Regions from separate parts of the Paenibacillus sp. KS1 genome, predicted to be linked through region 2. Evidence: riboswitches for the same ligand, from Rfam matches in the RefSeq annotation. Region 2 holds a riboswitch; each other region holds the start of a gene.
What was found. A riboswitch is a leader RNA that binds a small molecule or an ion and turns the genes downstream of it on or off. The one in region 2 is predicted to bind cobalamin.
Positions count from the first base shown of each region.

Region 1: another riboswitch for cobalamin. It lies ahead of BBG47_RS22030 (1-propanol dehydrogenase PduQ); the one in region 2 lies ahead of BBG47_RS06335 (S-layer homology domain-containing protein).
Region 3: another riboswitch for cobalamin. It lies ahead of metE (5-methyltetrahydropteroyltriglutamate--homocysteine S-methyltransferase); the one in region 2 lies ahead of BBG47_RS06335 (S-layer homology domain-containing protein).

Region 1 covers NZ_MAIS01000082.1:20,923-25,330, reverse strand. The annotation lists gene BBG47_RS22040 (EutP/PduV family microcompartment system protein) at 1-390, opposite strand, end outside; gene BBG47_RS22035 (BMC domain-containing protein) at 403-759, opposite strand; gene BBG47_RS22030 (1-propanol dehydrogenase PduQ) at 955-2,097, opposite strand; adenosylcobalamin (AdoCbl) riboswitch at 2,485-2,636, opposite strand; gene BBG47_RS22025 (alpha/beta hydrolase family protein) at 2,749-4,065, opposite strand; gene BBG47_RS22020 (DUF3021 family protein) at 4,207-4,408, opposite strand, start outside.
Region 2 covers NZ_MAIS01000012.1:67,305-71,712, reverse strand. The annotation lists gene BBG47_RS06335 (S-layer homology domain-containing protein) at 1-2,429, opposite strand, end outside; cobalamin riboswitch at 2,582-2,774, opposite strand; gene rlmN (dual-specificity RNA methyltransferase RlmN) at 2,908-4,005, opposite strand; gene BBG47_RS06325 (hypothetical protein) at 4,300-4,408, opposite strand, start outside.
Region 3 covers NZ_MAIS01000038.1:14,111-18,518, reverse strand. The annotation lists gene metE (5-methyltetrahydropteroyltriglutamate--homocysteine S-methyltransferase) at 1-1,778, opposite strand, end outside; cobalamin riboswitch at 2,102-2,292, opposite strand; gene BBG47_RS14405 (HesB/YadR/YfhF family protein) at 2,505-2,795, opposite strand; gene BBG47_RS14400 (heavy metal translocating P-type ATPase) at 2,986-4,408, opposite strand, start outside.

The sequences.
Region 1 (4,408 bases), on a different contig from region 2:
CTCTATCGTCGAGACTTCAAATATCTGTTCCACACCAGCCGCCTGCAGATGAGCTCTCGCTTGTGCGATTTGCTCCTGCGACTCGGCCAGTTCCACCTTCGTCACCACGCCGATGACCGGCTTGGCGAATACAGTTGCGAAGGCCGGTGGGAAGTAGCTATCTTCCTTCGTGCAATCTTGCACAAGCCCGATTACGTCAGCATCTACGCTGGTTACGAGCAGCATCTTGTATAAATATCGGTTCTCGATGCACTCGCCCGGCGTATCGATCGCTTGGTCGAAGCTTTCAATCGCTTGCGTCTTTTTATAGGCAATTTCTTGACCGTGCAGCCATTGGCACAGTGTCGTCTTGCCAGAACCGGTACTTCCGGCGAAAATAATTTTTCTCATCAGCTTCTTCACCTACGTTCTCGTTATGTTCGCAGCAGTTGAGAAGCCTAAAATATTTTGAAGTCCAAACAGCACTTCACTTATAGCAGATTCGACAGAGGATACATCGCCTGTAATGACGAGTGATCCGCTGAAGCGATCGACGAAGCCGATCTGTACGCCAGCCGCCTTCGTCGCGATATCCGCTGCAATAATGGAAGCCTCGCTTGGTGTTATCGTCATGACTCCGATTGAATCATGTGCGTCATTCCCTAATCCCAGCTTCTTATAGATATCAGGGTTCGGATTCGCGATAATATGAGCCAGCGTGACCTGTTTACCAGGCACGTACTCTTGGATAACGCGTTGTTTCTCAGTGTGTTGCTCCATACCATCATCTCACTCTCATGTCAGAAACACGTGAAATTGCTGTAAAAAAACATAAAAGCCCCTTAAAAGTTCACACAGGAATTTTAAGAAGCCTCTTTGCTTGGTTTTGTATGCAACACGCCGTTGTGTTACCTTTACTATATTTTAATACTGCAAACGTTGTCAATACACATTCAGACAAAATTCGACGCAAACCTACGATTGAAACATTTTGTTCAAAATTTCAGCCACATCTCCAGTTGTTGGTACACGAGGATTCGTCGCTGTGCAGCCGTCTTTCAACGCACCTTCAGCAATCGACTCTCTCATTTCGTCCAGCAGCGCCTTCTCAATTCCGCATTCCTTCAGCGTCTGCGACATCTGCAATTGCTTCTGCAGCTGCTTGATAGCTTGCACCAAGCTGCGTACACCGCTCTTCGGATTCGGTGCGGATAGACCCAAGCTTTTCGCGATTTCTGCATAGCGAACCGCTGAAGCTGTGCTCTCTTCCCTGCCATAGCCTGGCTTATAATTCGCATTGAATTCAATAACATGCGGGAGCAGCATCGCATTCATGCGGCCATGCGCAATTTTGAATTTGGCTCCAGCGACATGCGCAATGCCATGGTTAAGCCCCAGCGAAGTAATATTAAATGCCATGCCCGCAATACAGGAGGCATTATGCATCTTCTCACGTGCTTCTAAATCTCCACCATCCTTATATGCACGTGGCAAGTAAGCAAACACCAGCTTAATTGCCTTCTCGGCAAGCGCATCGGATATATCATTCGCTTTTGTAGACACATAAGCTTCAATCGCATGCGTCAATACATCCATTCCAGTATCTGCCGTAATGAAGTCCGGCACACTCTTAACCAGCTCCGGATCCAATATCGCCTCTTGCGGCAGCATATCATCGGATACGAGTGGGTATTTAATGTTCTTCTGTTTGTCGCTGATTACCGAAAATGATGTCACCTCGGAGCCCGTCCCGCTTGTCGTCGGGATTGCCACGAATGGAATCTCCTGCTGGTTCAGAAGCTTCTGCGCAAACAGCTTCATCGCCTTAGCCGCATCAATGGCAGACCCGCCGCCAATTGCAATGATTAAATCTGTGTTGAACGCACCCAATGCCTCAACACCTTCGGTTACGATTTCAACAGGAGGATCAGGTACGATATTGCTGAAAATATATTGCTCATTGCTCTCATGCAGCCGATCGAATACCATGTTGATCATCCCTGACTTGACCATGAATGGATCGGTAACGATGAAAATCCGCTTATTACGCCATTCCATCAGACGATCCAGCGCGCCATGCCCCATATAGAGATCGGCTTTGATCGAAAGTTTATCCACGTAAAGCACCTCCAACGAGTAGTTGCAACAAAAAAAGAGGCCTCTCAAAGGGATGGATCCCTTCAAAAAGCCTCTTTGCTTGTTATGTCGTGTGCACGCCATTGTGCAACTTATCATTCAATTATCATCTATACTGTACATCGTAACGCAAACAGGCGTCAACCTCAATATAATCGAGTTCATCATTACGACAAATCTGTATAAGAAAAAAGGTGGGACATGCACATCATTGTGCATTTGGTTCTTCTTCGTTGAAAAACGTCCCGCTTGCCCAGCTTGTACATCTTTGTATTTTCGGCGGCGACCACCAGGCTGACTCGACTGCGTTGTCGACAGCCTCCAAGAAAATATAAAAAAGCCTAGCGAGGCGCAATCGTCACTAGACTTGTAAACCAGTCACTTTCGCCTCGAAATGACTGGCCTGGCAAAGTTACTAGACAAAAGACCTGACTTAAGACCGAGCATTCGGCCTATCACAGTGGCGGGACCGCGTTGGATTTGCACCAAACTTCCATCGTCTATAACTTCTTCTATTGTGCATGACGTGAATGGGTCATCCATTCGACAATTATTATAGCACAAACAATCTGTAACGCAATATGAAAAAAAGATAAAAGTTGAGGATCGAAATAGTTAAGAGTGATTTGCCCGTCAATATGTCCCGGCAGATGTGAAGCTGCCCTGCCCTTTGAGATAGCAATCGAAAAACTGTACTAGAATATGATTCATCGTTTCAAGACAGTAATAGGGATCAATCTCCGCCACCCTGCCGCCCTGCAGCATATTGGATATTAGCGGGGAAATGAGAGACAGGTCGGTAAGACTCATATGCTCCGCTCCTTGGAAATGGACGGTATGCACGACTTTACCGTTTTTATCAATAACCTTGTTAGCTGCATAAGGGGATTTGCTGTTGTGCTGTAGGAGCTGTACCCACACACCGTCAGAATAGATATTAAGAAGTGGAGTCGTATAGGGCTGGTTGCTTGCCGCAAAATCATCGGTCTCCTTGTTGTATATGAGCTCGCCAAACATTGGGGCATCGATATTGACAACGGCGCCAACATCATCACGCTCCCTGCCAAGCCTCATGCTTGCCGCTCCACCCATAGAGTGTCCGAACAGACCTATTTTCTGGGTATTCATCAGCTGATACACCTTGTCACTGCTCGTTTTTGCTTTTCCTAAAATCGTATCGATTACAAAATTCATGTCATCCGTACGCAGCTTCATCCATTTTTGAATAAGCCCATAGGTTTGCTCTACCGTATATCTGCCCATGTTGCTGTCAATGACTTCCTGCATAAAATTCCAATCGGTGAATGTTTTGTTTCCGTCATTGGATTCCGTATAATAAGAATGATACGGATGATCGATAGCGCATACTACGTACCCGTGGCTCGCAAGCTCCATATAGGCTGAGATATTGCTTCCTTTGCTGCCGAATGCACCATGAGAGAATACCAACAATGGATAGGTACCGTTTGCATGTTCAGGATACCAAAACTCAACATTGACGTGCCGATTTTCTCCTGTGTCTGTAAATTGTTCGATACGATTTTTATCAACATAGGTATATGATGCGGTTGCGACTTGATACTTCCCCGTAATTGGGGGCAAATGATACTGCGGAAATACGAGAGCAGGAGTTACAGCAATGACGACGAGCATAAACATACCAACTGCATTCCTGATAACGCGGCCGCTTTTATATTCTTTGTGTTCCTCTTTGCTGCGTATGAGCGTCCATACTCCAAGTAGCGCCCAGACAAGCAGCAGCAGTCCAAGTCCCATCCAACGGAAGCTCCACTCAATGACCGAAGCCAATGTGAAAATTAGGAATGCTGCAGAAGCGCCAATCCTTATCAAAGCTTTGATCTTTTTCTGATATGACTTTGTACAAATGCGGAATACTGCAAATGATATCTCACAAACTGCTGCAATAATCAATATGATGTTTCCTATCATCCAAATCCAAGCCTCCTCTGCTTCATTCGTGCAGCATCAGCATACATAACGATTGGTGCAGAGTAAATATGAACGACACTATGCTGTATGAATAACAAAGTAAGCTGTAAAAAAGACGAGGTAAGCTGCTGCCTCCCCGTCTTATTGTTCTTCATCATTTTTTAGTTTTTGTAGCTTCTCATTGATTTCCATTGCGACCTTCCTGTCACTGCTCCATTCAAGCCAACGGACAAGCAGGGAGATAATTGCGATTTCAAATGCGAGTATCATTGTGTTAACTACTCCCGTTACCCAGCCCATCCAATTCGTGAAAATAAGCAACACTATTTCCAAGATCACAAAA
Region 2 (4,408 bases):
GAAAAGGTTATCGTATCTGCAACAAAAGGTGGCACGACAACGCCGCCACCATTTCCGGTGCCTGTACCTTTATCTCCACCAGGTACTTCTGGTTTTTCGGTACCTGTTCCATTATCCCCGCCAGGTACTTCTGGCTTTTCGGTACCCGTTCCATTATCTCCGCCGGGTACTTCGGTTCCTCCGTTACCTTCCTTGGCTTTCGTTATATAAGTGACAAATTCAGAAAAATGCCTTGTCTTGATTACGAGTTCGCCTTGTTCTCCATAGGAGTAGGCATCATCATTACGAACAGATGCATCATCGTATTTTTGTATAGCAGTAAAAGTCCCACTGGCATCCAAATATCCTGCTTCATTATCTCCCTGACCCTTTAACACTAGCGTTACATGCTGATTGAATTGAATATCTTGATCTCCGCCTAGTTTGACACGCAGATCAATGTTCTCTGTCTCCTTCTTCACATGAGATAGAACTTCGTTCACTTTTGCAAGAAGCGCCTCATTATTTGCATCCCCACTATGAGGAAGTTCCAGTTTTTTGTCCCAAGCCGGAGAAATGACAACAGTATTCGATTCAATTTCAAGATATGTACTACTCGTTACCGAAGTAACATGTGGCAATTCTTGTTTCGGAAACACAAGTATTGTCTTGTTGGATGACAATTCATCTTGTGGAGAGCCTATTTCAACTCTCTGTTCCTTCTCATCGACTTGAATCACCTTGTCGTTCGGTTGATTAGGCTTGTCTTGATCCTCAATATCCTTGCCTAAGTTCTTTGTATATTGCCAACGGAGAATATCTCCATCCTTTAATGGGTATGCTCCTGCGCTAGACTTCGGTGCGACTCCATTTACGGTATATACCCATCCGCTTCCATCCCCATGATCCTTTTCCCAAAGGTCATCGATACTTTCTACATATACAGAAGCACCTTTCCCTTGGAACTCTAATTCGATCCCCTGTTCCTCCAGCACTTTCTTAAGGATGGAAAAGGCTGTCTCTCCTTCATAGATCGGTACGGCAGTTGGCACTAGAATATCTGGCTCGTTTAAGGTGCGTCTCTCCACGGATAAAGTAACTAAACCAACCGGTTTAGGTGCCTCTATGCGAATACTGACTACGTTACTGCTTACAATGCCTGCAGTCGTTCCTGCCAAGGACTGTATCGCAACAGTGCCTGCTTTTGCACGACCACTGAATGATATTTTTACTTTTTCATTACTCAGCTTGGAGATTTCCTTCAGCTTTAGTCCAGTCGTTCCTACATCGATAGACCAGCTGTCAGCTTTAGTAGACTCGACTCTAAATAAATCGCCAGACAGTGTAATCTCAACTTCCGGATCTACCGCGCCATTATCAATTTGAGAGGTAGTCAAGATGCTTGAACGATAATTCTGTAGCGGCTTCGCATCAGCAATACGCGACCATACGGATTCGCCGCTTTGAATATCCAACAAGGCAGTAAGCGCCTGCTGTGTTGCCATGCCATTACCATCAGTGTCCTTAACTAGCCAAGCAAATGAACCGTCAGCCTTCTGAAATTGAGAATACGCATCCAAAAACGTTTTCCCATTCTTCGTCCATCTAGAGCCAAATACATCTTCACCTGAAGCGATTAAGCCGGATACGGAAGTAGATAAGCTATTCGAATTCTCGTCCCCGACGATACCCTCACTTTCAGAAGCGAATCCTGCACTGTTCAACTGACGCTTCATCAGTAAGTTCTTTGCACGTTCAATCGCCTGCTCAACAGCGCTATCTCCTTGATATTGGCCTAATGCCAGCAGGGCCATTCCAGTTATATCGGTGTCACCTGTGCTTCCCGTAGCCTCAAGTCCGAATCCGCCGTCTGCGTACTGGGCACTGAGTAAATACTTCAGAGCCTTCTGTCGAGATGCGTCATCCTTCCATACCCCGACATCCTGTCCCCGCTTCAATCCGGCATTGAGTGCAAGTATGGACCAAATATGCTTATTTACGGCACCAAAGGATCCTGTTGTTTGATTTTGCTGTGATGCTAAATCTGACCACAGGTTTCGATTTGTTTCCCAAGCATGTTCAGGATCTCTCCCCATCGAAAGCAAGCCGAATATGTATTGTATCTGTTCCGTTCCATTGGATTGGGGACGATATCGTCTCGGCTCCTTCTTTTCCCACGCGGGCAACTTCCAAGTCCCATCATGCAAATCTTGACCCGCACTCCACAGAGCAACAAGCTCCCACCATGAATCACTTACAGCGTCTTGATTAGAAGCATCATTATAATAGTCCTTATAATATTGAACCGTATGTTCAATCATGTTATTTAACTGAGTATTGCCCTGCCCACTAGCCGCTCCTATGACTTGTGGCTGTACAAGTGATAACAACAATACGATACTTAGTAATGCAGACAAGCTCTTCTTCAACATTCTGTTCGTAATCTTCAATGTCCGCTCTCCTTATAAATCAATATAAAGGCAATAAAAAAACACCTTTCCTTGTTAGAAAGATGTTAGGTAACCACTTCTGTGCAGCCAAATACACTAGTAATCTCCTACTAGCAGCACGAATAAACATCCCCCTCCCATCCTCGTGAGAAATATAGAGCACTTATATGGCAGGTCTCCTGGCTTCGCATCATCGCTCGACAATCTACCTTCCCGTTAACTCAGTTAACAGTGGATAAAAGCCTTGATTATCAGCTCTGCGTTACAGTGGCGGGACCGCGTCGAACTCGCATCGACTTCCCTATTAAGCTGCGCATGCACAGCACCATATAAACTATTTCTATGTAATTGCGATAAGAATACGCGGTTTTATTGTAGCAAAATTTAGCATGACGGACAAAGAACTTTCTCATAGACAGCACGAAAAAAAGCGCCCTACCCATTGGTAGGTACGCTTTTTGTAAACTACAAATTGATTTTAGCTCATAGCTGCCTGATCGGCACCAGCACCGCTTTCCTTCTTAATCTGCTTACTGCGAAGCTGTCCGCATGCTGCATCAATATCTGTGCCATGCTCCAACCGTACACTGCAGCTAATGTCATTTTTCTTCATGACATCATAGAAGCCGCGAATTGACTCCTGCTCACTGCGCTGATACTGGCTGTGCTCATCAACTGGATTGTACGGAATCAAGTTCACATTGACCTCGTCCTGCATCTTCCACTCTTGAATCAGCTGCACCAACTCAAGCGCGTGCTCCTGCTGATCGTTCACGTCCTTCAGCAAAATATATTCCAGTGTCACCCGTTGGTTCGTCGTGTTGATGAAGTACCGAATCGCCTCCATCACCTTCGCAATCGGAATCGCGCGGTTAATCTTCATAATGCGCGTGCGAAGCTCATCATTCGGCGCATGCAAGGATAGGGCCAAGTTCACCCGCAGATTAATATCTGCGAAGTCTTTAATCTTATTCGCCAATCCACTTGTCGAAACCGTAATTCGTCTCGCTCCAATTGCCAGACCTTTGTGGTCGGTAACAACCCGCAAGAAGTCAACGATATTCTCGAAGTTATCGAATGGTTCTCCGATACCCATCACGACGATATGGCTGACTAAATCACCCTCACCCACTGCATCCAAATGGTGCTGAACCTTCATGATTTGCTCCACAATCTCACCGCTCGACAAGTCGCGGCTCTTCGCCAGCAGTCCGCTCGCACAAAAGCTGCAGCCGATGTTGCAGCCAACCTGAGTCGTCACACATACCGACAGCCCGAATTTGTGTCTCATCAATACTGTCTCGATCAAGTTGCCATCCTGCAGCTTGAACAAGAACTTGATTGTGCCGTCAGCCGATTGCTGCTTCACATGCTCGCTAAGCGTATGAATAACGAAGTGTTCAGACAGCAGTGCTACGCTGGCTTCATTTACTTCTGTCATATCAGCGAAATCCTTGACCCGCTTACGATATAGATAATCCCACACTTGGGATGCCCGTGACTTCTTATGCCCCCGCTCCTCTAACCAAGCGGCCAACTGATCCAATGTTAATCCATAGATGGATTGCTTATTCATCTAGTGCCCTCTTTTCAACACGTTAAAATTCTGTCTTACTTGCTTATAAGTTCTTCTATAAATCACTGAACTTCCTCTTATAATCTGATTATTATTGTCCCAGAACTTCTGAAATATAACAAGAGTCTTTCCCGTTATAGTCAATAAGTGATTGTTTTCATAAGGGATGTCGAATGCCATCAGATATAATTAGCTTAAATGGAAAAGGGGCGCCAGTTGTGGCGCCCTCTCTTCTATTATTTAGAACCCATAATTATATATAACATAACCATTCTGCTCTCTATATTATTTATTCTATTTTCGTTCCATGCGAACGAGATTGCCGAAGTTATCAAACTTGGCTACAATTGAGTCCTTGCCCTTGCTGCTAAACGTGTAGTCGCCCCAGTCCTTATTAACCTTC
Region 3 (4,408 bases), on a different contig from region 2:
AGCGCGTACGCCAGCTGGAATGCCGCCTGCTCACGAGGAATGTCGTCACGTACGAACGACCAGTTCAAGATCGTAACCGGGCCCGTAAGCATCCCCTTAACCGGCTGAGACGTCAAGGACTGCGCAAATGCCGTTTCCTTCACCGTCATCGGCTCTGTGAACGCCACATCTCCGTACAGAACCGGTGGTTTTACACAGCGCGAGCCATAGGATTGTACCCAGCCGAACTTCGTGAACGCGAACCCGTCCAGCTTCTCGCCAAAGTATTCGACCATGTCCGTGCGTTCGAATTCACCATGTACCAGCACGTCAATGCCGATCTCTTCCTGAATGCAAATCCAGCGTGTCATTTCTTCTTCCAAATAGGTTTCATACGTCTTCGCATCCCATTCTCCCTTGCGGAAGCGAAGGCGTGCGCGCCGGATATCCGCAGTTTGCGGCATACTGCCAATCGTTGTGGTCGGCAGGAGCGGCAGCGATGGCCAGCGCTTGCGTTGAAGCTCCTTGCGTTCCTCGAATGGAAGACGTTCAATTCCTTTTTCCTTTTCTGCACGAAGCAGTTCTTCCAACGCCTGAACGACTTGTGGACGCTGTCTTAATGGTTCTGTCCGCCATGCTTGAACACGAGCACCGCTCTCTGCTAATGCTGCACGCGTCTCTTCACTCGGGCTTGCGAAGTGACGAGCAAGTAGGGCAGTCTCCTCCAGCTTCTCATCCGCGAACGCCAATGCCTCGCGCACTGGTGCTGACAGCTCAGTTTCCCGCGCCGCCGTGAGTGGTACATGAAGCAGGCTGCATGATGGCTGAATAATCCAGCGTTCCTTCGGTACAATCCCTTCCACAGACTCCAGCCATACTGCAGCAGCCGCTAAGTCCGTACGCCAAATATTGCGGCCATCAATAATGCCGACAGCAAGCTGCTTCTGCGCAGGGAATCCGAATTGACGAAGCGCTGCTTCATTTCTCCCTCTATCATGAACAAAGTCTAATCCGAGCGTATCCACCGGAAGCGACACGAACGCTTCGTAGTCGGACACCGCATCGAAGTAGGTCTGAACCCATAATGATAAGCTTGGTGCTGCCTTGCGCAATTCGGCATAGACTTCCTTCACAGCAGCCCAATGCTCGCTTGGCATTTCCAGCACGAATGCAGGTTCATCCAATTGCACAGCCTGCACACCTTCACCCTCCAACTCGCTAAGCAACTGTCCGTATACCCCTACGAATTGGCGAAGAACGTTCAGGCGCTCTTCCGGTTTAATCCCTTTAATAAAGCGGACATAAGTATATGGCCCGATGATGACTGGCTTACCTTCAATGCCATGAATCTGCTTCGCTTGGCGATAGGCTTGCAACGGGCGATTGACCGTCAATTGCGGCGCCTTGCCTTCCCATTCCGGCACAATGTAGTGATAGTTCGTATTAAACCACTTCGTCATCTCGCAAGCTACCGCATCCTGTGTACCGCGAGCCAAGGCGAACAGCAAATCTGCGTTCACTTCTCCACCGTCATATGCAAACCGTGACGGTATCAATCCGAATGTGGCTGTCATATCAAGCACATGATCATACCAGGAGTAATCATTTACTGGAATCAGGTCAATGCCAGCGTCCTGCATCGTCTTCAGCCGAACATCATTGATGCGCGCCAATTCTTCTTCCAGCTGCTGAACAGAACTGTTCCCAGCCCAATATTGCTCCAATACCTTCTTCCATTCCCGGTCGTATCCGATCCGAGGGTAACCTGCTGTGCTTGTCTTGATTGAATGAACGGTCATCATACTGCCCCTCTCCATGAGTCAATTTGCCGTACGGGATATAGTTGTACAATTTCTATCGCTTAACACGGAATTAAGATTGCAGTTGAACGCTCTACCCCACCATATGTGACTTTATCACTCAGACTTCAGAAATTTTCATTGCATCCCAATATGCAAAAAAGACATTCCTGTCCAACAACAGAAATGTCTCGTAAACGTCCATGAAGTCATAGTGGAATAAATCGATCCTTCCGTCTCATTAGCATACTACCCTCATGCTAAGAGGAATCGAAAACCGATATCCATGCTTACGAACACTTCCCTATCTCCCGTAGGTACGAACAGTGTTGTCAAAACAGGCAGGTCTCCTGGCTTCAGCTTCATTGGCCTTTGCAGCCTTCCCGATCGATTACGACCAGTGGCTCTCTCGCAATACCTCAACTGTCACAGTGGCGGGACCGCGCCGGATTTCCAACCGGCTTCCCTATTAAGCTTCGACGTTACCCAAAGCACCTGTTTCCTCATATTCAATTGCATTGAAAGTCGCAGTCACGCTTCCCCCAATTGAGAACGATTATATATCTAACCAGAACGAATGACAAGGATTTTTTCTCATCTCTAACCAAAATAAACAAATACCGGAGCTGTGACCTTATCTTCATTAAACTCCGATTCACTAGGCGTCTATCCATGCACAATAGGCGAGCCTCTCGGCTCGCCTATTGATGATTACGGGTTGATGCGCTAGATGACCATTCCTTCATGCAGAAAGACAATATCTTCGCCTTTCTCATCTAGCGTCAATTCACGATTATCCAAGAACCATACATCATTTTGCTCCATAAAGAACGTAATGCCGTTCACAACTTCCGTCACTGCTGGATATTGCGGACTGTCTTTCATGATGCCGAATGAATAAGGTCCTGAAGCACTGAATCCGCTGTAGCGGACGAATATGCGTACTGAGTCTCCTGCTGTGAATCCCCAATCAGCCAAAAAACGCTCGACTGCCTTCGCTGTAACGCGTAATTGCATGTTCAGACCTCCTTAATCATACCTTTCATCCGATTTGATCATACCATGTGGCCGCCACTTTTGTTAACACCAAAGTTGACAGTTCGTCAATGATCCGCATCATCATTACCGCATAATACGTTCAGCGATATGATTATATGCTTCCTTCTGTTTAGGAACATCACGATCTCTACCGTGAAATTCTGTCAGGCTACAGCTTGATGCGTTGAAGCCGCAGTGCATTCAGTACAACGGATACCGAGCTGAAGGCCATAGCCGCTCCTGCAAGCCATGGGGCAAGCAATCCGATTGCTGCAATCGGGATACCAATCGTATTGTATACAAGTGCCCAGAACAAGTTCTGCTTAATGTTGCGCATGGTACGGCGGCTCATCTCCATCGCATCCGCAATGCCGTTCAAGTCGCCACGCATTAAGGTTACGCCTGCCGTCTCCATTGCTACATCCGTACCTGTACCGATCGCGAACCCAATGTCCGCTGCTGCCAGAGCTGGCGCATCATTAATTCCATCGCCTACCATGGCGACGACACTGCCTCTCTGCTGCAGCTCGCGCACATGCTGTGCCTTCTGTTCAGGCAGCACCTCTGCAAATACATCATCAATCCCTACTTGTGACGCGATTGCTCTGGCCGTACGGGTGTTGTCTCCTGTCATCATAACAACGCGTATCCCCATTTGATGCAGCCGCTCGATGGCCTTCTTCGAAGAAGCCTTCACTTGATCGGCAACGGCAACTATGCCTTTCCAGCTGCCATCAACCGCGATAAGCATTGCCGTCTTGCCTGCCTGCTCCATGTCTTGCAATGCTTCCTCCGCACCTGCGCTTGCTACCCCGTTCTTCTCCATCCATCTGCGTGTGCCGACAATGATCTGATGCCCATTCACCTCAGCCGCTATTCCATATCCAGGTTCAGCTCGAAATGAATCCGGTTCGACCGTACTGATCCCTTGCTCCGACAATCCCTTCACAATCGCCTGTGCCAATGGATGCTCGGATTGCTTCTCAGCAGATGCCAGTAAGGTCAAGAGTTCTGTCTTCTCGACTTCATTCCCATCATGCAATACAACATCTGTAAGCGAAGGAGCCCCTTCTGTTACGGTTCCTGTCTTGTCGAGCACAACCGTCTGCACCCGATAGGCGCCTTCCAGATGCTCGCCGCCACGGAATAGTACACCATATTCTGCAGCACGTCCGGTTCCCGCCATAATCGACGTTGGCGTTGCCAAGCCGAGCGCACACGGGCAAGCAATTACGAGTACGGCAATGGTTCGAGACAAGGCTACACCGAAGTTGCCTGGTTCAACAGCGAAATACCAAATTAAGAATACAAGCACCGCAATCCCAACGACTATCGGCACGAAGATGCCTGATATTTTATCAGCGATCCGCTGAATCGGAGCCTTGGAGCCCTGCGCCTCCTCAACGATTTTAATAATTTGCGAGAGGGCCGTCTCGGAGCCGACCTGAGTCGCTCTCATCGTAAATGCCCCCTGCGCATTCACGGTAGCCCCATATACATTATCGCCAGCTTGCTTCTCAACAGGGACGCTTTCACCGGTAAGCATGGATTCATCCACGGTCGATGTCCCGCTAACTACAATGCCGTCTACC